3 linked regions of the Prochlorococcus marinus str. SB genome follow. The protein of the gene in region 1 interacts with the protein of each later gene in a pairwise test. Links are inferred from orthologs where the notes say so. Each region holds a gene or a part of one and is shown on either strand. Other genes may lie near its edges. The genes, in order: ftsZ, EV02_RS02480 and rlmN.

Region 1 (7,058 bases):
AAGCAAGACCTTTTTCTTTAACAGGAGAACTTTCTTTATAAATTTTTTTAAATGATCGGGGGAAAGAAAAAATTTATTGGGTTAATATTTGGCGGAGATTCCAATGAACATGAAGTATCGATATCCTCTGCAAAAACAGTTTTTCAAGCATTTAATGCACAAATAAACAAAGAACGTTTTACAGTTAAAGCCTTTTACATAAACAAATATGGAGATTGGCTTGATAGTGATATTTCAGAAAAAATCCTAATTGGTAAAATTGAAGACTATAAAACAAAAAAACAAGAAATTTTTAATCAAGAAAAAATTAACTTCCTTGACGGAATTGAATTTCAAAATATTGATATTTGGTTTCCTCTTTTACATGGATTTAATGGTGAAGACGGATCAATTCATGGCTTAATTAGATTTACTAAGAAACCTTTAGTCGGGTGCGGAATTATTGGCTCTGCACTTGGAATGGATAAAATATTGATGAAAACAATTTTCTCAAATCTCAATCTTCCACAAGTTAATTATCTAGTTTTTCAAAATAAAGATCTCAACGATAAGCAAGTAAAAAATAAAATAATTAATGAAATTTTAAAAAAATTAAAATTTCCTATTTTTGTTAAACCATCGAACTCTGGATCATCTCTTGGCATCTCCAAAGTCAAAAATGAATCGGAAATATTACTAGCATTAGAAAAGGCTCGGGAAATAGATCCAAGAATCTTAATAGAGGAAGGTTTAGAGGTAAGGGAGATTGAATGCGGAATAATTGGGAATTCAAAACTCTTAACCTCTGAGATAGGCGAGATAAATTACGAAAGTGATTGGTATGATTACGATTCAAAATATAACTCAAATAATAAAATAATTATCCCAGCCGAAATAGATTCTAAAATCGCAAAAGAAATTAAAGACATTGCTATTAAAAGTTGTAGAGCACTAAATATTTTCGGTTTTGCAAGAGTAGATTTCTTTATAGAAAGATCCTCAAATAAAATTTTAATAAATGAAATAAATACAATTCCTGGTTTTACAAAAAACAGTATGTTTCCAATGCTTTGGGAAGCTTCAGGTTTAAAAATTGAACAACTTGTGGCTAAACTGGTAGATATATCTTTAGATTTGTAATTTAAATAAAATGTTGCATGGACTACTTTGGTTACCATTACTTTTAATCTTCATTTTATTAACTGCACTTGGATGGTTAGAAAGAAGGAGGCAAAATCTTTTTAGAAGTTGGGCAAGTGATTCTGAATTGTGCAAGTTAGATAGTTCAGGTGCAGCGTCCTTAAAAGATGGTGAGTTAAAGTGGAGCGCATTTGAAGCTGGTAAATTTGAAGAAAAAGATTGTTTTATAATCAAGAAACTGGAATTAGTTGAATTAATGGCTCTAACTTCAGGGGAAGCTCCTCTAACAAGTGAATCTCAAGGTAAATGCAGGTTGAGATTAGTAGGGGATGGTAAAGAGATGGATGTACCATTTTCAGATGCAGAGCGAGCGAGAGAATGGATGGATCAACTGATGGAAAAAGCTCGATGTGATTTGTGAAAAACCAAAAAAGGATCAAAAATAAAAGTTTTTTTTTTCTAATTTTATTTTTATTTTTAACAAGCATATTAAGCATAAAAACTTTCAAAAAAGTTGGTACCAAGGATATTAGGATTTCTGGTAGTGAATTTTTTTCGCAGAGTGATTTGGTAAAAAATTCATCTTTAAATTTTCCAATTAGATTAATTTTTGTTGAAACTAATTTGTTAGAAAGGGAGTTAAAACAAAATTTATCTCTTAAATATGTTTCGGTAAACAGAGAATTATTTCCTTTTGGTTTGAAAGTTTATATTACTTCAAGAATTCCAATAGCTTACGGTGAGAGGATATTGAACGACGAAACAATATTAGGCTTCATTGATAGAGATGGTTTTTTTATAAATAACCAAAATGTAGATAAAAAAAATTTGAATAAATTAACAATACAAGTTTTTGGATGGAAAGAAAAATTTAAGAAAATATTATCTAAAATTTTTATCGCTATAGAGAATTATGAATTAGAAATAGTTAAAATAACTTTTTCATCCGATGGTTTTCTAACTGTTGAGGAAGAAGATTTAAAAACGATATTCTTAGGATTTAAGCCAAATTTAATCAACTATCAACTACAAATAATCAATAATCTTAAAAATGAATTTAAGAAAAATAGCTTTTCAAAAAAAATAGATAATATTGATCTTACTAATCCAGATAAACCAAAAATAAAAGTGTTCAAACCCTAATATTTGAAAAAGTATTTTGAGTAATTTTTTTTAATTATTGTAGTGTTGATATGGGTTTTGCATTAAAAACAAAATATTTAATAAATAAATATTTTTAGGATTTTCTTCAACAAATTCCTACATATGAGCGCAGTAAGTTCATAATGCACCCAATACTAGTAAAAGATTCCTATTAAGAGATGAGCTTCGGTAACAATCCAAACTTTGATCAATCGAGAGAAATCCTTCCAAGCCAAAATGCCAAAATAGAAGTTATTGGTGTAGGTGGTGGTGGAAGTAATGCAGTCAATAGAATGATAAATAGTGATTTAGAAGGTGTTTCGTTTAGAGTCCTCAATACCGATGCCCAAGCCCTCCTACAATCTTCTGCAGAAAGTAGAGTTCAACTTGGACAAAACCTTACTAGAGGTTTAGGTGCAGGCGGGAATCCAAGTATTGGTCAAAAAGCAGCCGAAGAATCCAAAGAAGAGCTTCAACAAGCTTTAGAAGGATCTGATCTAGTTTTTATAGCCGCTGGAATGGGTGGAGGAACTGGTACAGGTGCTGCTCCTGTTGTTGCAGAAGTAGCCAAACAAAGTGGGGCTCTAACAGTAGGTATAGTAACCAAACCTTTTTCTTTTGAAGGGAAAAGAAGAATGCGTCAAGCAGAGGAGGGGATCGCAAGACTAGCTGAAAACGTTGATACTCTTATAGTTATTCCAAATGACCGATTAAAAGACGTTATAGCAGGAGCTCCTCTTCAAGAAGCATTTAGGAATGCTGATGATGTTCTAAGGATGGGAGTCAAAGGCATTAGTGACATAATTACTTGCCCGGGATTAGTTAATGTTGATTTTGCAGACGTTAGATCAGTTATGACTGAGGCCGGCACTGCACTTCTCGGAATAGGTATAGGTTCAGGAAGATCGAGAGCTATAGAGGCAGCACAGGCAGCAATGAATAGTCCTTTATTAGAAGCAGCAAGAATTGATGGAGCCAAAGGCTGCGTTATAAATATTACTGGAGGCAAAGACATGACTTTAGAAGACATGACCTCTGCATCTGAAATTATTTATGATGTTGTTGATCAAGAAGCGAATATTATTGTTGGTGCAGTGGTCGATGAGGCAATGGAAGGTGAGATACAAGTTACTGTAATTGCTACAGGATTTGAAACAACCCAACCATTAAACCAGCAAAGAATAAAAAACAGATTATCTAATCAACCCTTATATAATTATTCCGACAATAAAGAATCTGGAGCGAGTATTCCTGAGTTTTTGAGGTTAAGGCAAAATAAAAAAGATATAGGTTAAAAGGTAAAATAGAGTGACTCGGTTATCTCGCCTGCCTCAAGCATCCCTTGTGGCTGCTACCTTCCGGTCCTGACCAGGTTTAGGCGTTAAAACCGCGAAAGGCCGAGTCAGGAATATCTTAGCAATTCTTGATTAAAAAAGATACATAAATTTGTTATGTTACCTTCAGACCTAGTTAATTATAAAAAAAAATCTCGCAAAATCATTGCACTAACTGCTTGGGACTCCATATCAGGATCTATTGCAGAACAAGCAAATGTAGATCTCGTACTAGTAGGGGATTCATTAGCAATGGTCTGCTTAGGATACAAATCGACATTGCCAATAACTTTAGAAAATATAATTTATCATACTAATGCTGTTTCAAGAGGATTTAAGAAAAGAATTGAGGAACAACCTCTAGTCGTTTCAGATATGCCTTTTCTGACTTACCAATGTGGTGAGGATAAGGCTGTTGAGTATGCAGGGAAAATCATTCAGAGCACTTATGCAAAAGCTGTAAAAGTGGAGGGAGCTGAACCAGAAATACAAAAAGTTATTTCTAGATTAATAAGAATGGGAATCCCTGTTATGGGTCATATAGGTCTTACACCACAAAGCTATCTAAATATTGGATTAAGAAAACAAGGAGAAAGCAAAGCAAGCCAAGAAAAAATTAAGAAAGAGGCTTCAATTCTTGAAGAATTAGGATGTTTTTCAATAGTTCTAGAACATATTCCTGATTTGCTTGCTAAGGAAATACAAAATTCTTTAACAATTCCCACAATAGGTATCGGCGCAGGTAATTACTGCGATGGGCAAGTAAGAGTTACTGCAGATTTGTTAGGCCTCAATGATAATCAACCCCCATTTTGCCAACCAATTATCCAAGGGAAGAAACTATTGAAGGACAAATTAAAAGAATGGGTAGTCTCTGAAAGACTTAGTTAATCTCATCCCACCACTTAAACATAGAAACAAGAACTTGATTACTAAGTTCCATGCCATTAGGCTCACTTAAAAAGAATCTATTCCCCTTTCTTACAAGAAGTCCACTTTCAAGAAATTTTTCCCATTCTTCAAACAATTTACTTAAGTTGCTTTCAAATTTTTTGTTTTCCCAGTTTTGTTCTTTAAACACTTTTTTGATATCTACACCCTCTTTGAGTCTTAATCCCAACATTATTTTCTCATCAAGTTCTTTATAAACAAACTCCTTATTAGTTAAGGATGAATCTAAATTAAATTCGTCTTGTTTAGTTACCCATTCTTTATATTCCTTACTAACTCTTGGTCGAGTAAACTTTTCCCCCCAAGGTGAACTAGTGGAACCTTGACCAAAACTCCACCAGCCTAAACCACTCCAATAAACTCTATTATGTCTCGACTGATGTCGAGGAAGGCAATAGTTTGAGATTTCATATCTTGAATACCCTGATTTTTTTAAAATTAAATGGGTTGATTCACTATTCCTAAAAGCTTCTTCATCACTTGGGAGTTTTAATTTGCCTAAATTAATTAATTTTTTAAAAACAGTGCCATTTTCAATATTTAAATCGTAAATAGATAGATGAGGTGGTGAAAATGTAATTGCTTTTTTTAAATCATCTTGCCATTCTTTAAATCCACTTAGTGGCAAGTTTTGAATTAAGTCTAAACTCCAGCTTTTTATTAACCCAGAATCATATTCTCTCTTCAACCATAAACAAGATTTCTCTGCATCTTCTTTCAAATGACGCCTTCCCGACTTTTGAAGTATCTGATTATTAAAACTTTGTACTCCAAGACTAAATCTATTTATCCCAGCATTTATGAATCCGAAAAGATCATCTTCAGTAAAACTTGCTGGATCAACCTCCATAGTGATTTCAGCACCATAGTCAATTCCATAATTTTCTTTAAAAAGATCAACTAATTCTTTGATTTGAGCAGGATCTAAAATTGATGGAGTTCCACCTCCTATATAAATTGTCGATAGAGGTGATTTATGCTTAATCGACAATATTTCTTTATATAAAAATTGCAAATACTCATTAACTGTTTTGCTTCCATAACCTTTTAAAGTTTCAACTTCGTTTCCTAGTGGAATAACTGCAAAATCACAATAAAAACACCTTCTGTGGCAAAAAGGAATGTGCACATAAGCACTTTTTGGAAACTTATTCATAATCTAAATTCATTTTTAAGCGCCAAAAAAGTATTAAGGATCGAAAAAAATAAAATCCTTATTTACTCAATTAATAAATCCTAGTAGATTATAGATATGACAGATATCTTAGTATTAATTTTATTTGTATTGTCTGGGGCTGCTTCAGGGTGGCTTGGTGTTGATTTATTGCCAGTAGACATACTTAAACAGGTATCTAATGTAGAAGGTTTTAGAATTGTTTTAGCAATAATTGGCTTTTTTGTAGGTTTAGCAGCAGGTTTTGTATTCCTTCAACTTAGAAAGACTTTTCTTGATCAAATAAGAACAATGCCTACGGACTTACTAATAAGTAGGTCAGTTGGATTAATTTTAGGATTACTTGTTGCTAATCTCCTACTAGCTCCAATACTATTAATACCCTTCCCTAGAGAAGTTTTTTTCGCAAAACCATTAGCAGCAATATTAAGTAACATTTTCTTTGGAGTGCTTGGTTATAAGTTGGCAGATACCCATGGGAGGACATTATTGAGATTATTCAATCCAAATAACACTGATGCATATCTAATCAATGAAGGAATTCTCCCTGCTGCAAGTCCAAAAATTTTAGATACTAGCGTAATTATTGATGGAAGAATCAATGGTCTATTAAGTTGCGGCTTATTGGAGGGACAATTAATTGTTGCTCAAAGTGTAATTGATGAATTACAAACTTTAGCTGACTCAAGCAGTAATGAAAAAAGGTCGAAAGGCAGAAGAGGTCTCAAGTTATTAAAAGAATTAAGAGATTTATATGGTAGAAGACTTGTAATAAACCCAACAAAGTATGAAGGTAATGGGGTAGATGAAAAACTCCTTAAAATTACTGAGGATATGACAGGAACTTTAATTACGGCTGATTATAATCTTTCTCAGATCGCTGAAGTTAAAGAATTAAAAGTTATGAATTTGAGTGATTTGGTTATTGCTTTAAGGCCAGAAGTACAACCAGGAGAGTCACTTAATATAAAAATCGTGAGAGAAGGCAAAGAAAAAATGCAAGGTATTGGATATTTAGATGACGGCACAATGGTTGTTATTGATGAGGCAAAGAATTTTGTTGGAAGCAGATTAGATATTGTCATCACAGGAGCATTACAAACTCCTACTGGAAGAATGGTCTTTGGAAAACTAATAAATAATCCTGAGTCAAACAAATCTTTTAAATCACCAGCGACACAGGGCTAAATCTAGCTAGAATCAGTTCAATCTTAATTTCGTGATACAAATGACTGTATCTGCTCCTTATTACGGCGAAAACACCGTCATGAGGACCCCTCCCCCAGATCTACCCTCTCTTTTACTGAAAGAGCGAATTGTTTATCTTGGCTTACCAT
Region 2 (7,223 bases), 270 kb from region 1 along the record:
GGTTGATAAAGTATTTCAATCAATTCTTTGTCAATATTTTTTCCTGTAGGGTAAGCTTGTTCAAGTATTTTCTTTATAACTTTTGGGTTGGCAGCTCTTGTAAAAAGTGTATTGCTAATTACTCTTTGTCTGACTATCGTTTTAAGTACAGGTCTTAGTAGATTCATTAAGATATCACTTTTTTTTAAACGTTTATCATCCATAGTTCTTTGTGCACAGTCAATCAAAATGATACCTTTGCAATTATCTTTTAGGATTTCAGCAGCTTTTAATGCAATAACACCACCAATTGAATTTCCTACTAAGTAAACAGGAGATTTTATTACCTCTGCACAAAATGTTGATATTTGATTACCCCATAAGTCAAATGAATATTTAATTGAGTTTTCTTTTTCAGGTTCGAAATTTAATAAAGCACTAGGCTGACTACTTTTTCCAAATCCTAATAAGTCAATTGCGTAGCAATTAGAAAATTTACCAAGAAAATCTTGATTATGTCTCCAGTGGTTTTTAGATGCCCCAAAGCCATGAACTAATAAAATTTGAATATTTTTTTCAGAATTAGATTCTTTGGATAAAGACCAAGAAATTTTCCAATTTTTCCACTGCCAAGTTTCAGATTTATTTAAAGACACTATGAGTTTGCTTTTAATTAAACTTTAATTCAAAAAAAAATTATTCGTTTTTAATAAATTATCCTTAGTTAAGAAAAAGCGTTCACTTATGAAAAAGAGAAAGGTCATATGTATTGGAGAGGCTTTAATAGACAGAATCAGAAATAAGTCAAATCAAGGATTTACAGATTTTTTGGGTGGTGCGCCGGCTAATGTTGCTTGTGCATTAAGAAAATTAAAAATAGATTCAACATTTATAGGAAGTTTGGGTAATGATGATTATGGAAAAAAATTTATTACGCAATTTGATCAATTGGGAGTTAATTTAGATTTCTTGCAATTAGATAATGATTCATCTACTCGCGTGGTTAATGTAGATAGAGATCAATTTGGTGATCGTTTTTTTTCAGGCTTTGAGAAAAGTTCTAATTCATGCTTTGCAGACGAAGTTCTTAGGAAGAAATTATTAGAAAAAGAAATTTTAAGTTTGGAGAAATCTTTTTTAGAAATAAAATATTTGGTTACAGGAACTATCTTATTATCATCTCCAATATCAGCAGAGACTGTTTTTTTTCTTGTGGAACAGGCTAATAAATTTGAAGTCAAAATAGTTATTGATTTGAATTGGAGAGAGGTCTTTTGGGATCATGCAAGTTTTTCATCAGAAATTAGTAAAGCGGGTAGAGTGAAATTAATTAAGAATTTTTTAAATCATGCAAATGTTTTAAAGCTTGCTAAGGAAGAAGCAACTTTGTTTTTTGAGGATGAAAATCCCTTGCTAATATCTCAACAATTGTCTAATAGACCAGATGTAATAATAACTGATGGAAAAAATCCCGTTTTATGGTATATCAACGGATTGCAGGGAATTACCGAAACTCTTACTTCACAAAAAATTGTTGATACAACTGGCGCAGGCGATGCTTTTCTGGCTGGCTTTATTTCAAAATTAATTTCTTTTGGCTATCCTTCAAATGAAGAAGAGATAGAAGATTGCATTAAGTTCGCAGGTGTTTGTGGATTATTAACTTGTCTTGGCGAAGGCGCCATCGATCAACAGCCAAATTATGAGGAGGCTAATAAATTTTTGGGATCTCTTATTTCGTAGTTTCTCCCGAAATTTTTTGCGTAACTAATTTCTATTTTCCAGAAATTATCAATAACTGGTTCTATTAATTCTGGCCATTCAATAACTAAAATGGCTTTCTTTTGTATTGCCTCTTCTTCTTCTGAAAAAAAAACTTCTTTCGCTGAAGTAATATTTTTTAACCTGTATAAATCAAGATGAATTAGTGGAATTCTTCCGGAGTTGTAATGATGCGATAAAGCAAATGTAGGGCTTGTAATGTCCTCAGAAATTGACAAGCCTTTAGCAATCCCTTGAACAAATGAGGTTTTTCCAGCCCCAATTGGACCCTGTAATAAAACAATTGATTGGGGATTTAATTTGCGAGAGAGTTTTTTTCCTAGATTTAAAGTTTCTTCTAAATTCTCAACAAACACAAATTTATTCAAAAATCATTTATAGTTTAATAGATAAAGTATTTACTAGATATGGTTATTGCAAATTCAGTTAAAACCTCTACACCTAATTACGTGATTACTGATATATCTTTATCAGATTTTGGACATAAAGAAATTAAAATTGCCGAAAAAGAAATGCCTGGATTAATGGCCTTGAGAGATAAATATCAATCTGAAAAGCCACTAAAAGGTGCAAAAATAGCTGGAAGCCTTCACATGACTATTCAGACAGCAGTCTTAATAGAAACTCTTGTTGATCTTGGTGCAGAAGTGAAATGGGCCTCATGTAATATCTTTTCAACTCAAGATCATGCGGCTGCAGCTATCGCAGATCAAGGAATTTCCGTCTACGCAAAAAAAGGTGAGACTCTTGACGAATATTGGCAATATACCCACTATATCCTTGATTGGGGTTCAGACTCTCCAAATATGATTCTTGATGATGGTGGGGATGCAACTGGTTTATTGATACTCGGCAGTAAAGCGGAAAAAGATTTGTCTGTTTTAGATAATCCCGGAAATGAAGAAGAAATTGCTTTATTCAATTCTATTAAGTCTAAATTAGAAAACGATAGTAACTTCTATTCTAGAATTAAGAGTAATATCATTGGTGTTACTGAAGAAACAACAACTGGAGTCGCAAGACTTTATCAACTGCAAAAGCAAAATGCTTTACCTTTCCCTGCGATTAACGTTAATGATTCAGTAACTAAGAGCAAATTTGATAATTTATATGGCTGCCGCGAATCTTTAGTAGATAGCATAAAGCGCGCAACTGATGTGATGATTGCTGGAAAGGTTGCCTTAGTAATGGGTTTTGGAGATGTAGGTAAGGGCTCAGCTCAATCATTACGTGGACTTGGTGCAATCGTAAAAGTTGCTGAAGTTGATCCAATTTGTGCTCTTCAAGCGGCAATGGAAGGTTTTAGCGTTGTTACGTTAGAAGATGTTGTGGAAGATATAGATATCTTTGTTACAGCAACTGGGAACTATCAAGTGATTACAAACGAAAATCTCGTCAAGATGAAAGATGAGGCCATAGTTTGTAATATTGGTCATTTCGATAATGAAATTGATGTGGCTTCATTGAAAGATTATCCATGGGAAAATATTAAGCCACAGGTTGATCACATAACTTTACCAAGTGGCAATAAAATAATTCTTTTAGCAGAAGGTAGATTAGTTAACTTAGGCTGTGCCACTGGACATCCAAGTTTTGTTATGAGTAATTCTTTTACTAACCAAGTATTAGCTCAAATCGAACTTTTCAATAAGTCAGAAAAATATGCTAAGGAGGTTTATGTTTTACCAAAGCATTTAGATGAAATGGTAGCTAGATTACATCTTGATAAAATTGGTGCAAAATTAACAAAATTAACTAAGGAACAAGCTGACTATATCAATGTCTCTGTTGAAGGACCTTACAAACCAGAGCTTTATAGATACTAAGTTTGAGTTTAATTTTTGTAAATTTTCTTACTTCAATTCCGGACTATATTAGTTTGGCTGTTGAAAAGAATTCAACAATTGCATACCTCACTATTTGTTTGGCTATGTTTTTGGAAAACATAATACCTCCAATTCCTTCGGAAATAATAATGCCATTAGGAGGTTTTTTTGTTTATCAACAAAAATTAAATTTCTATATTTTAGTTTTTTGGGGATTACTTGGAACTATTTTAGGATCATTGCCTTGGTACTATTTAGGTAGATTAGTAAATGAAAAAAGACTTTCAAATTTTCTAGATAAAAACGGAAAATATCTGGGTATTTCTCCTAGTGATTTAAGTAAAAGTAAAAGATGGTTTGATAAATACGGTGTTTCTTTAGTTTTTTGGGGCAGATTAGTACCAGGTATAAGAACTTTAATATCTGTTCCTGCTGGCATAGAACTTATGCCATTAAGAAAATTTTTGCTTTGGACTACATTTGGGAGCCTGATATGGGTAGCACTTCTCACTTATTCAGGTTATTTATTTGGTGAAAATTATCCAATTATTCAAACTTATTTAGATCAAATCAAATATGTTGTAAAGCCAATTTTAATTTTAATTTTCTTATATTTTTTTATAAGAATACTTATTAGATTTCTTAAAAAAAATAGAGTTTAAAAAGGAATTTCACTTGAGTTATTGCTGTTGGAATATTGGTTATTATCAGAATCCTTTCGTGAGCCTAGTAAGTTTAATCTATCTACCCTAACAACTGGTTTAAATCTATCTTCTCCAGTATTTTTATCTTTCCAGCTATCAATTTTAAAGCTTCCTGTAATTCCAATTAATGATCCTTTTTTCACATAATCTGCGGCTATTTGTGCTTGCTTGCCCCATATTTCTAAATTAAACCAATCTGGCTCTTCATCTCTGCTTCTTCTGTTAACTGCAATTGTGAAATTCGCTACTATACTGCCTGATTCAAAATATCTGACATCTGGTTCTCTTCCTGCTCTGCCAACAAGGTTAATAGTGTTAATTTCCATAATTTTTTTTTTTTATAATACTCATTTTTTCAGTTTCTGCTCAAAGTTTTACGTGCTATTCATAACTAAACGCCAGAATTCCGAGAGCTTATCAAAAAATAGATATATTATTTAAAAAAAGAAATTCTTATTGTGATTTTTAACAGATTTAAATTTTCTCGAGATATTGGCATAGATTTGGGAACTGCCAACACTCTTATACATGTATCAGGAAAAGGCGTTGTTTTACAGGAACCTTCTGTGGTAGCTATGGACTTAGAAGAAGGGATTCCATTAGCTGTTGGTAAAGAAGCAAAGTTAATGCTAGGAAGGACCCCTGGCAATATAAGAGCTGTAAGACCACTAAGAGATGGAGTTATCGCAGATTTTGATGCTGCAGAACAAATGATAAAAACATTTATTCAAAAATGTAATGAAGGCAAGGGGATAGTAGCTCCAAGGATAGTGATTGGAATTCCAAGTGGAGTTACTAGTGTTGAGCGAAGAGCAGTAAGAGAAGCTGGATTAGCGGGAGCTAGAGAAGTTCATTTAATAGATGAACCTGTCGCAGCGGCAATAGGAGCATCATTACCAGTAACTGAGCCAATTGGAACAATGATTGTTGATATTGGTGGAGGTACTACTGAGGTTGCAGTATTAAGTTTAGGAGGAACTGTTTTGAGTGAATCTGTTCGAATAGCAGGCGATGAAATAAATGAGTCAATTGCGCTTTATCTTAAAAAAGTTCACAATTTAGTTGTTGGAGAGAGAACTGCAGAAGATATCAAGATAAAAATTGGATCTGCATTTCCAGATGATGATTTTGATAAAACTACTTTAGAGGTTAGAGGTTTACATCTTTTATCTGGTCTACCTAGATCAGTCACTTTGACATCAGGAGAAATCAGAGAAGCTATGGCTGAAACACTTAGCAAAATAGTCGAAGCTGTAAAAAGAACTTTAGAGCGAACCCCTCCTGAACTTGCCGCAGATATTGTTGATAGAGGGATTATGCTTGCAGGTGGTGGAGCTTTAGTGAGAGGCATTAATGATTTATTGAGCGATGAAACAGGAATTTTTACTCACATAGCAGAAAACCCACTGCTTTGCGTAGTGAATGGTTGTGGAGAGGTGTTGGATGATTTTAAAAAACTCAAAAGAGTTGTTGACACTCCAGAATTCATAAGGAATGCGATAAGAGATTAATGTCATGATAGGTATCCGACGAATTTCTAATAGTCGTTGGTGGCATAAAAAGAAAAATTGGCTATTTTTTGCAATTTTTTTATTTTTGGTTTTTGTAAGAATATCTAAAGGAGCTTTTTATAAAGATTTTTATTATTTTATTTCAAAACCTTTTTGGCCTGGTCAATTTCAAAAAGAAATTGTTCTTGAGAGTATTGATCAAGAATATTTAATAAAGTTTAATCTTCTTAAAAAAGATAATATAAGATTGCGACAAATCTTATCTCTCCAAGAATCATCGAATGATAAACATATTTCTGCTGCAGTTATTTCGCGAAAAACAGGAGGTTGGTGGAGACAAATAATTTTAAACAAAGGTTCAAAGGATGGAGTAGAAATTGGCAATATTGTGATTGGTCCGGGTGGATTATTAGGAAGAGTAAAGAATACTTCTTTATTCACTTCGTCGGTAACTTTAATAACTTCTCCAGAAAGTAAGTTAGGTGTTTGGGTGGATAGAATTCAAATCAATGGATTACTAGTCGGTTTAGGAGATGATTATCCTAGCCTAATACTTTATTCAAAAGATGCCGATATTAAAGTCGGAGATTTTGTATCATCATCTCCTGCTAGTACATTATTACCTCCAAATATCCCTATTGGTATTGTTCAATCTATAGATGAGACGTTGAAATCAAAAAAAACGGCAAAAATTTTACTTTTAGCAAAACCTCATGTAATTGATTGGGTACAAATTTTGAAATTAAATATTTAATGAATAAATTTTTTACCAAAAAATTATCCATTATAAGCTTTATTTTTATCCCAATTATTTTTTTGTGGCACCCTAATTGGCTTGGATTTTTAGGTGTTCAGCCTTATTGGCCGTTATTTTGGTTATTGCCTTGGGCAATGATTAATGGATCAATTAATGGATTAGTTTTTGGTTTATTTTTAGGTATCATCTTAGATTCCATAACTTTAAATGAAAGTTTTACTCAAATTCCAGGCCTAATTTTTTGTGGATTTTTCTTTGGGAGAATTAAATCACATAGTGATTTTATGGTGGGACATTTTAGGTATGGTTTAATTTGTTCTTTTGGAAGTTTTTTATGCGGTACTCTTTATCTTGCACAAATTTTGTTTAGAAATTTTTTAGATGGTAATTTTTTAATGTTTATTCCAGGTGTAAAAAATATCTTAGCTGAAGTTTTTTTGACAGGTTTGTTTGCTCCTTTTATTTGCTCCCAACTTATAAGGATGTTTAAATTTTCAAGAAGAAAATTTTGGTAATAAATTTTGGTAATAAATTTTGCCAAGAGGAAAAAATGCTTGAAAAAATTTATATATTTTCAATTAATTTAAAATGTTTGTAAACCTTAGGAATATCTCTTTGAGGGTTCGTAATGTTATATTTTTAATTGTTAGAATAAATGTTCAAT
Region 3 (7,149 bases), 130 kb from region 1 along the record:
ATAACTCATCCTACTTCAGAAATATACTTAGTTGATTCTTCCAAAAAGAAAACAAATGCGCTAAAAGTCTTAATCAAAGAGATCAATCTCAAAAACAATATTCATGTAATCAATGATCGTATTGAAAACTTAGCTCATCAATCTTCAATGAGAAATAGTTTCAATATTGCTACCACCAGAGCGGTGAGTAATCCTTCAACAGTTTCAGAATATATACTACCAATGCTAAAAAAAGAGGGGTTAGGATTTTTATATTGTGGGAAATGGACTGATGAAGAAAGTAAAAATCTAGATAAAACTTTAGAAATATTAGAAGGAAAATTTAAGGAGAAAAAGAAGATTTTGTTACCAAGAAGTAAAGGGACCCGAAATATTATTCTTATTCAACCAAAAGATATTTGCCCAAAAATTTACCCAAGAAAAGTTGGCAAACCTGAGAAAAATCCATTATGAAATTATTTTTTTGATAGTCTTTTCGCACTCTTATCCCCAAATTTTTCTTTTAAAGTTCTCAATTTTCTTATGACTTTTTTTGGATTTATATGACCTTCTAATACTTTTAATAATTGTACTTCAGAAACATCAGTATCTAATAAATTAGAGTTATTTCCTGGGAACCAGTGACTTCCATTACCAAGCAATTGATATCTAGCTTTTGCGAAACCTTCCATATCCAACCAATCAATTAAATTTGAAAGCCAAAGAAGAACGGGAATATTAATATTTCCTGGCGTATATTCCCAACTCGGCAAATTTCTATTCCAATTTTGATGCCACTCTAAACCCAAAGAATTAATTGATTCCTGCCTTAATCTGTTTATTATCTTTGGAACATACTTCTCAGAGTCTGATAACAAAGAGACAGCTTCTAAGTGCAAATCAAAATCCGCCTCTTTTGCAATACCCACACTAAGAGTATGGACATTTTGATTTCTTAAGCAAAAAAGATCGTTAAAAACTATAGGATGAAGAGGCTTACAAAGTTCCAACATTTTGTTTGAGGGAGTATGAAGATGCCCCCCTTTATCTGTGGGACTTATTATGAAAATCCCAAGATCATACTTTTTTGCCAAACTTATAACCTTTGTATTTTCTTGATTGATAAAATACCAGTGCAAATTGACATAATCAAAAAAGTTTGTTGATATAGCCTTCTCAATGAGTGAAGATCTTCCATGAGTTGAAAATCCAATAGAGCCAATTAAATTTTCTTTTTGCAAATTTCTTAAAATGTCAATACAACCTCCTTCTTTAGTAGCATGATGTAAATGTTCATCTTTGTTGATGCCATGTATTGCTAGCAAATCAATTTTTTTGACTTTTAATTTTTCAATACTTGTCATAACATCTCTCTTAAAGATTTCTGGATCACTATCTGGAGGGATCTTAGTTTGTATAATATTAGGGACTTTATTTAAATTTTTAAAACCCATTCCTAATTGAACCTCAGAAGTTCCATAATACTTAGCAGTTTCGACATGACTTAAGCCATATTTGTTAGCTAGATTTAAAATATTTTCTACTTTATTTTGTTCTTCATTTGAAATCTCAGAAAAATCTAATTGTTCCCAACTTTTTTGAAATCTCATACCTCCTAGAGATAAAACAGGTATCTTCAAATTGGTTCGACCAAATCTCCGATATTGCATCTTTTTAAAAATTAATGCTTATTCATTCTTGGTGGTTTTCCAAATGATTGAAACATATCCCTATCAAGACTATTTTCTAGATCATCTAATTCTTCAAAATTGACCCAGTGAATACAATCAACAGGGCACGTATCTATCGCTTCTTGTATAAGGTCAGAACTATCTCCATCTTGCCTCAAAGCTCGACTTCTACCATGAAATTCATCAACTATGAAAGTGTTCGAAGCTACGTGTACACAATACTGGCAACCGATGCATTTAGCCTCATCAACCCAAACAGCTTTTTCGGCTAACTTACCTCCAAGTACAGGCTCCCAGCCTGTAATTTCAACAATCTCTTCAAAATTATCAAATGGATCTGTTAAATCCATAATCTGAGATTAATTCTCCCACTTGGTTAAAACCAATTCGATAGAGCCATCATTTTGGTTTTTTTGTTCTACGATTTGATATCCATCCTCTTTTGTTTTGGAAATAATTGTTTGATAAGCATACATTTGAGTAACTTTAGAGATAAATCTTTCGACAGGTAGCTCAAAATTCCACAAATCTAAATCAGTAACTAATTCATATGAATTTGAATTGTTATCCCATTTAAATCCAACTTTAGTATCACCAGGTAAATTCATGCTTATATCAACAGCTGTAAACCTACCTCTATAGCCTTTAATAAGTTTTTCTTCTTGGTTGATTATGTAACCAAGATTATTTAAGGCTTTAATTAATGGCTCTGCTTCTTTGAGCTGAGTTTTAATAGTACTAAAGTGTGACATTAGATTCGTGGTTAAATTGTTTTAGTTGTTCTTTTTTATTAGAGATGAAAGCATCAGAAGTTTTATTTTTAACTGTTACTTTACCAAGAGCATTTTCAAGCTTTCTAGTAGCATCATTACATGAGCTTCCAGTAAAACCTTCTAATGTCTCTTCAACTCTTCCGTCTTGATGAATTTTGAATCTCAATGTTTTTTGAGGCATTAAATTCAAGTACTAAGCACTTTTACTTTATACAGAATAACGAAAATTATTTGTTTCAGTTGGTACAAGTTAATTATTTTTAATTTATATATTGATTGTCTGATAAATTAACTTTCTCGGTAGTGTTTTGAAGTGGGAAATTTAATTGTTTAATTATAAAAGCCTTGCATCCCCATTGAATCCAAAGCAGTTTTTGCTTCTTCCATAACAGATGGTTCTTTATCGAAAAGGGCTATTTTAGTACATTCATCAACGAAACTTTCTTGAAATGTATTGTTTAATTTTTCGTACAGTCTACATAATGACCAGATGCAATTACTTCTTACACCTGATTCATTATCTATTTTTAAACTTATTAAAAGTTGTTCTGCTGCCAATTGAGCATTTTCCAAAGAAACATTTCCAATTTCAGCTAAAGAACTTGATGACCATAACCTTACTGCAGCTACATCGTTCTTCAAAGCATTTATTAATGGTTTCAAAACAATTTGATTATCATAATTAGCTAAACTCCATGCAGTCGCTCTTCTGACATAAGCATTATCGTCGGTCTCCAAAAGGGTGACAAGTTTCTCAACCGCACTAGGACATGGATTACGGCCCAAAGCGTATACAACACTCATTCTTTCAACAGGACAAGGTTGATCCAGTAAAGGTAACAAAAGAGGGAAAGATCTTGAATCTCTATATTCACAAAATATTCTCAAGCCCTGTATTCTTTCTTCTCTGTTACCTTTTAGCATTTTTAATGCTTCATTACATTCCTGAGTTATATTTAAACCTTTTTGAAAAGAATCTTCATCAATTTGCTCTAAAGGATCTATTTCAATTTCTAAGGCCAATTCTCTTGCTAAAATATCAGGATCAACAGCGATATCAACTAAGCTTTCTTTATTAGGATCCTTATTTATTGTCATTTTGAAAAACTAAAAATATTAATTAATGGGAGCAGGAGACATCATATCTCCAGGTAACCAAATTCTTGCACTAACGGCTAAGAAGGCAAAGCCAAAAAGTGAGACGATAGCGAAAGGCAAAATTTTTGTCTTAATAAAACCCAAAGATTTAAAATTAATTAACATAATAATAACCTGTTTAAGAGACTTTTAAAAAATTTTTATTAGGTAATATTATTTATTTTTTGCATTTTGTCTTAGCTGACCACAAGCAGCATTTTTATCTAGACCTCTGCTTTTTCTCAAGCTTACTGCTATGCCATTGTTAATAAGTCTAGATTGAAATAATTGGAGATTTTTTAAAGAGGTTCGTTTGAATTCAACCTCTTCAATTTGGTTATATTGTATTAAGTTTACGTGACATTGAAACCCTTTCAGCAAATTACTCAATTCAATAGCATGTTCTAATTTGTCATTCACTCCATTTAGCATTAGATATTCAAAACTTACCCTACGCCCAGTATCTCCTACAAATTTTTTACAGTCTTCGATTATATTTTTGATCTCATAGTTTTTTGCACTAGGTATTATCGTTTCTCTTATTTTTTGATTTGAAGCATGTAGGCTAATTGCTAATGTAAATTGACACTTACCTAAAATTTGAAAAGACTTTGCTGATAATCTACTTATCATTTTTGGAACAGCTACTGTGCTTACAGTTATTTTCCTCTGACTGATCTGAAAATCATTATCTATAGATCTAATTGACAAAAGTAAGTCATCAATATTCAATAAGGGCTCGCCCATACCCATGAAGACAATATTAGTCACTTTTCTATTCATTTCATGTTCGATAAATAAAATTTGATCTAAAATTTCACTAGCTTTTAAAGATCTCTTCAAACCTTCCTTGCCAGTTGCACAAAATTTGCAGTCCATTGGGCAACCAACTTGACTAGAAAGACAAGCAGTTAATCTTTTTTCAGTTGGAATACCAACGCACTCAATACTTTCATTATCTTTTGTAGAGAGTAACAACTTTAAAGTACCATCGTTAGCTAGGTTTCTTTCTCCAATAAGCAGCTCACTTACCTTAAAACCATCATCTTTTAACTTATTTCTAAAATCCAAGGGTAAAACTTCTATTTGATCAATATTTTTGTTCTTATTTCTATAGTTATAAATCCAATTATAGATTTGGCGACCCCTAAAAGCAGCCTCCCCATAATCTAAAGCTACAGTTTCTAGATCCTTAATACTACTTCCAAGAAGATTTTTCAAATTTAGTAGTCTTTATTTAAAAACTATTTTCACCATAACAGCAAACCATGTTTTAGAAAGAATTCTGTAAGAAGAAGGGCAATAAAACCAATCATGGCCATTCTTCCATTAAGTCTTTCATTATATAAATGGAATCCATAACGGGGCAATTTTCTTTTGGGTACAATCTCTGGCTTAATCATTACTTACAAATTTAAAAAATTCATTCTAGTCACTAAAAATAATAATAGATAATATTTATTCATCAGACAGGAGGCCCTCCTCCTGTAATCCCTCCAATGCGGCAGGGTCTGGTAATTGATCTTCAGAAAATTGATTTTCAGCATTAGGCCTTGCGAAGGCTGCAAAATTACTCGAAGTAGGATCGATTCCATGCCGACTTCTCGTTGTCTCCAAATCTTCATCACTAGGATCATCAAGAATTGCAGTAGAGCTTACGGCAGGTGATTGTGGCATATCAACTGTATAATCTGGCCGTAAATTCTGTGCTCTTCTGTAACCACCAGATTCTTCTGCAAGAATATCTGGATGAGGACCAGCCTCTGAGGATAATTCCTCCACAAAACCACTAAAACCTGTGCCTGCAGGTATTAATCTACCGATAATAACATTTTCTTTTAAACCTCTTAACCAATCAGATTTACCTTCAATCGCAGCTTCTGTAAGAACCCTAGTAGTTTCTTGGAACGATGCTGCTGAAATAAAGCTATCTGTATTAAGGGAGGCTTTAGTAATACCCAACAAAACAGGAGTAAATTCTGCTGGAGCTCCTCCTGTAATTGCCATTGCTTGGTTTGTATCTTCCACTTGCCTCAACTCTATGAGTTCGCCAGGCAAAAGAGTAGTATCCCCAGCATCTTCTATACGGACTTTACTTGTCATCTGTCTAACAATTACTTCAATATGCTTATCATCGATTGCTACACCCTGGGACTTATAAACATTTTGTACCTCACTTACCATACTTCTTTGTAGTTTTGATATGGATTCTCGAGCTGCATCTATCAGAGGTTTTTGATCTTTTAAATCATTGAAGTAGCAATCTAGTAGTTCATGTGGATTAATTGGACCATCAGTTAAAGATTCTCCACCTTTAACTTGTTGTCCATCACTAACCATTATATTTTTTCCAAGAAGAAGTTGATATTCATTAACTAAATCATCATTTTCAATAATTGATAAGGAAACTGATTCTTCATCATTACCTTGTTTGATCTGAACAATGCCAGATTTTTTACATAGAATTGCTGAATCTCTGGGTCTCCTAGCTTCTAATAACTCTTCAATGCGAGGTAGTCCTTGTACGATATCTCCAGTTTTCTGCCTTTCAAAAACAAGTAAAGCTAAGCCATCTCCCCTAAGAACCAAGTCTCCGTCTTTAACATGTAAAACTGAATCAGGTGAAACCATATAAGGCCTACCTAGTCTTAAGGTTACTGAACTATTGGAAATCTCCTCTATTTCTCCGCAAGAAGTTGATTTGACAGAAGCACTAATGGGATCACCATCGACTACACGATCACCAACTTTGACTATTCCTTCACCATTGATTTTAATTTTAATTTTATCTTCTTCTCTTACAACAATTAACCTTCTTATAGGCTCATCATCATCAACATTTGGTAATTTAACCAATCCCTTCTCCTTGCAAAGGATTTGAGTAGTAGCTATTACATCGCCTGCTTTTACTATTTGGTTATTATTGACTTGCAGTTCTGTATGTGTTGAGCCATGACTGGAGTCAGATATAGTATCTCTTCTTACAAGAATAGACTCCAATATTACTAAATTTAATCTATTGATTGATGCATCATTTTCATCTTCAATCGACTCGACGTCAATAGTCATTTGAGGAGTAGCATCAAAGCTTTCAATACTTAAATGTGTTCTAAGTAATTCAACCCCTTCAACTGATTTTATCAATTCACCGTCTTTATAAGTAAGCCTTTGGATAGCTTTTAAGCCTAACTGTGGACCTTTTTCTTGCTTAACATGTGATAATTGTGGTAAATCCGCCTGATCAGGAATAGTAAATTCTTCAACAGTTCTTAATAATAAGCCTCGACATTTTGGTGTTTCTAATTTTTGAACAAATAAAATTTCTTTATTATCAACACCATCTAAAATCTTTTCACCTGGATTCACAAGATTACCTTCTTCTGTATATCTATTCAAAATTTCTTCATCATCACACTCATGAAAAGTTCCATTTCTTACAGTTATTTCACGAAGGATATCATTTTTTTGCGTAACTGTAACAATGCCTGATGTTTGACTAAAAATATCTTTTACAACTTCTGTTCCAGCTTCAATCCATTTCATATCTTCAATCATTAGAAGAGATATAT

The links.
Region 2: the proteins of ftsZ (region 1) and EV02_RS02480 interact in binary tests that used the Escherichia coli proteins (3 or more experiments, as listed by UniProt). The link is inferred for Prochlorococcus marinus str. SB from one-to-one orthologs.
Region 3: the proteins of ftsZ (region 1) and rlmN interact in binary tests that used the Escherichia coli proteins (3 or more experiments, as listed by UniProt). The link is inferred for Prochlorococcus marinus str. SB from one-to-one orthologs.

Annotation. Positions count from the first base shown.
Region 1 is NZ_JNAS01000002.1:1,007,861-1,014,918, reverse strand. The notes cover bases 1,712-4,499. They hold ftsZ (cell division protein FtsZ), read left to right. Parts: upstream 1,712-2,441; coding sequence 2,442-3,557; downstream 3,558-4,499. Other genes in these bases: hemW (radical SAM family heme chaperone HemW), read right to left, coding at 4,480-4,499; panB (3-methyl-2-oxobutanoate hydroxymethyltransferase), read left to right, coding at 3,714-4,487; EV02_RS01065 (cell division protein FtsQ/DivIB), read left to right, coding at 1,712-2,262. Also shown: tRNA (N6-isopentenyl adenosine(37)-C2)-methylthiotransferase MiaB, read left to right, coding at 1-41; EV02_RS01055 (D-alanine--D-alanine ligase family protein), read left to right, coding at 52-1,119; EV02_RS01060 (hypothetical protein), read left to right, coding at 1,130-1,540; more of EV02_RS01065, read left to right, coding at 1,537-1,711; more of hemW, read right to left, coding at 4,500-5,703; EV02_RS01085 (PIN/TRAM domain-containing protein), read left to right, coding at 5,800-6,909; EV02_RS01090 (ATP-dependent Clp protease proteolytic subunit), read left to right, coding at 6,950-7,058. UniProt on the Escherichia coli protein: Essential cell division protein that forms a contractile ring structure (Z ring) at the future cell division site. The regulation of the ring assembly controls the timing and the location of cell division.
Region 2 is NZ_JNAS01000002.1:740,581-747,803, forward strand. Bases 3,823-6,775 are described here. They hold EV02_RS02480 (rod shape-determining protein), read left to right. Parts: upstream 3,823-4,749; coding sequence 4,750-5,802; downstream 5,803-6,775. Other genes in these bases: EV02_RS02490 (DedA family protein), read left to right, coding at 3,823-4,249; EV02_RS02485 (single-stranded DNA-binding protein), read right to left, coding at 4,246-4,617; mreC (rod shape-determining protein MreC), read left to right, coding at 5,807-6,556; EV02_RS02470 (hypothetical protein), read left to right, coding at 6,556-6,775. Also shown: EV02_RS02510 (alpha/beta fold hydrolase), read right to left, coding at 1-635; EV02_RS02505 (carbohydrate kinase family protein), read left to right, coding at 724-1,722; tRNA (adenosine(37)-N6)-threonylcarbamoyltransferase complex ATPase subunit type 1 TsaE, read right to left, coding at 1,680-2,117; ahcY (adenosylhomocysteinase), read left to right, coding at 2,169-3,587; more of EV02_RS02490, read left to right, coding at 3,590-3,822; more of EV02_RS02470, read left to right, coding at 6,776-7,074. UniProt on the Escherichia coli protein: Forms membrane-associated dynamic filaments that are essential for cell shape determination. Acts by regulating cell wall synthesis and cell elongation, and thus cell shape.
Region 3 is NZ_JNAS01000002.1:878,652-885,800, reverse strand. What follows is about bases 2,779-5,657. They hold rlmN (23S rRNA (adenine(2503)-C(2))-methyltransferase RlmN), read right to left. Parts: upstream 4,802-5,657; coding sequence 3,755-4,801; downstream 2,779-3,754. Other genes in these bases: EV02_RS01795 (DNA-directed RNA polymerase subunit beta'), read right to left, coding at 5,039-5,657; EV02_RS01790 (high light inducible protein), read right to left, coding at 4,831-4,983; EV02_RS09560 (hypothetical protein), read right to left, coding at 3,560-3,706; EV02_RS01780 (HEAT repeat domain-containing protein), read right to left, coding at 2,779-3,541. Also shown: 16S rRNA (guanine(527)-N(7))-methyltransferase RsmG, read left to right, coding at 1-453; EV02_RS01760 (aldo/keto reductase), read right to left, coding at 456-1,649; EV02_RS01765 (ferredoxin), read right to left, coding at 1,661-2,020; EV02_RS01770 (DUF1257 domain-containing protein), read right to left, coding at 2,030-2,422; EV02_RS01775 (DUF2997 domain-containing protein), read right to left, coding at 2,409-2,624; more of EV02_RS01780, read right to left, coding at 2,774-2,778; more of EV02_RS01795, read right to left, coding at 5,658-7,149.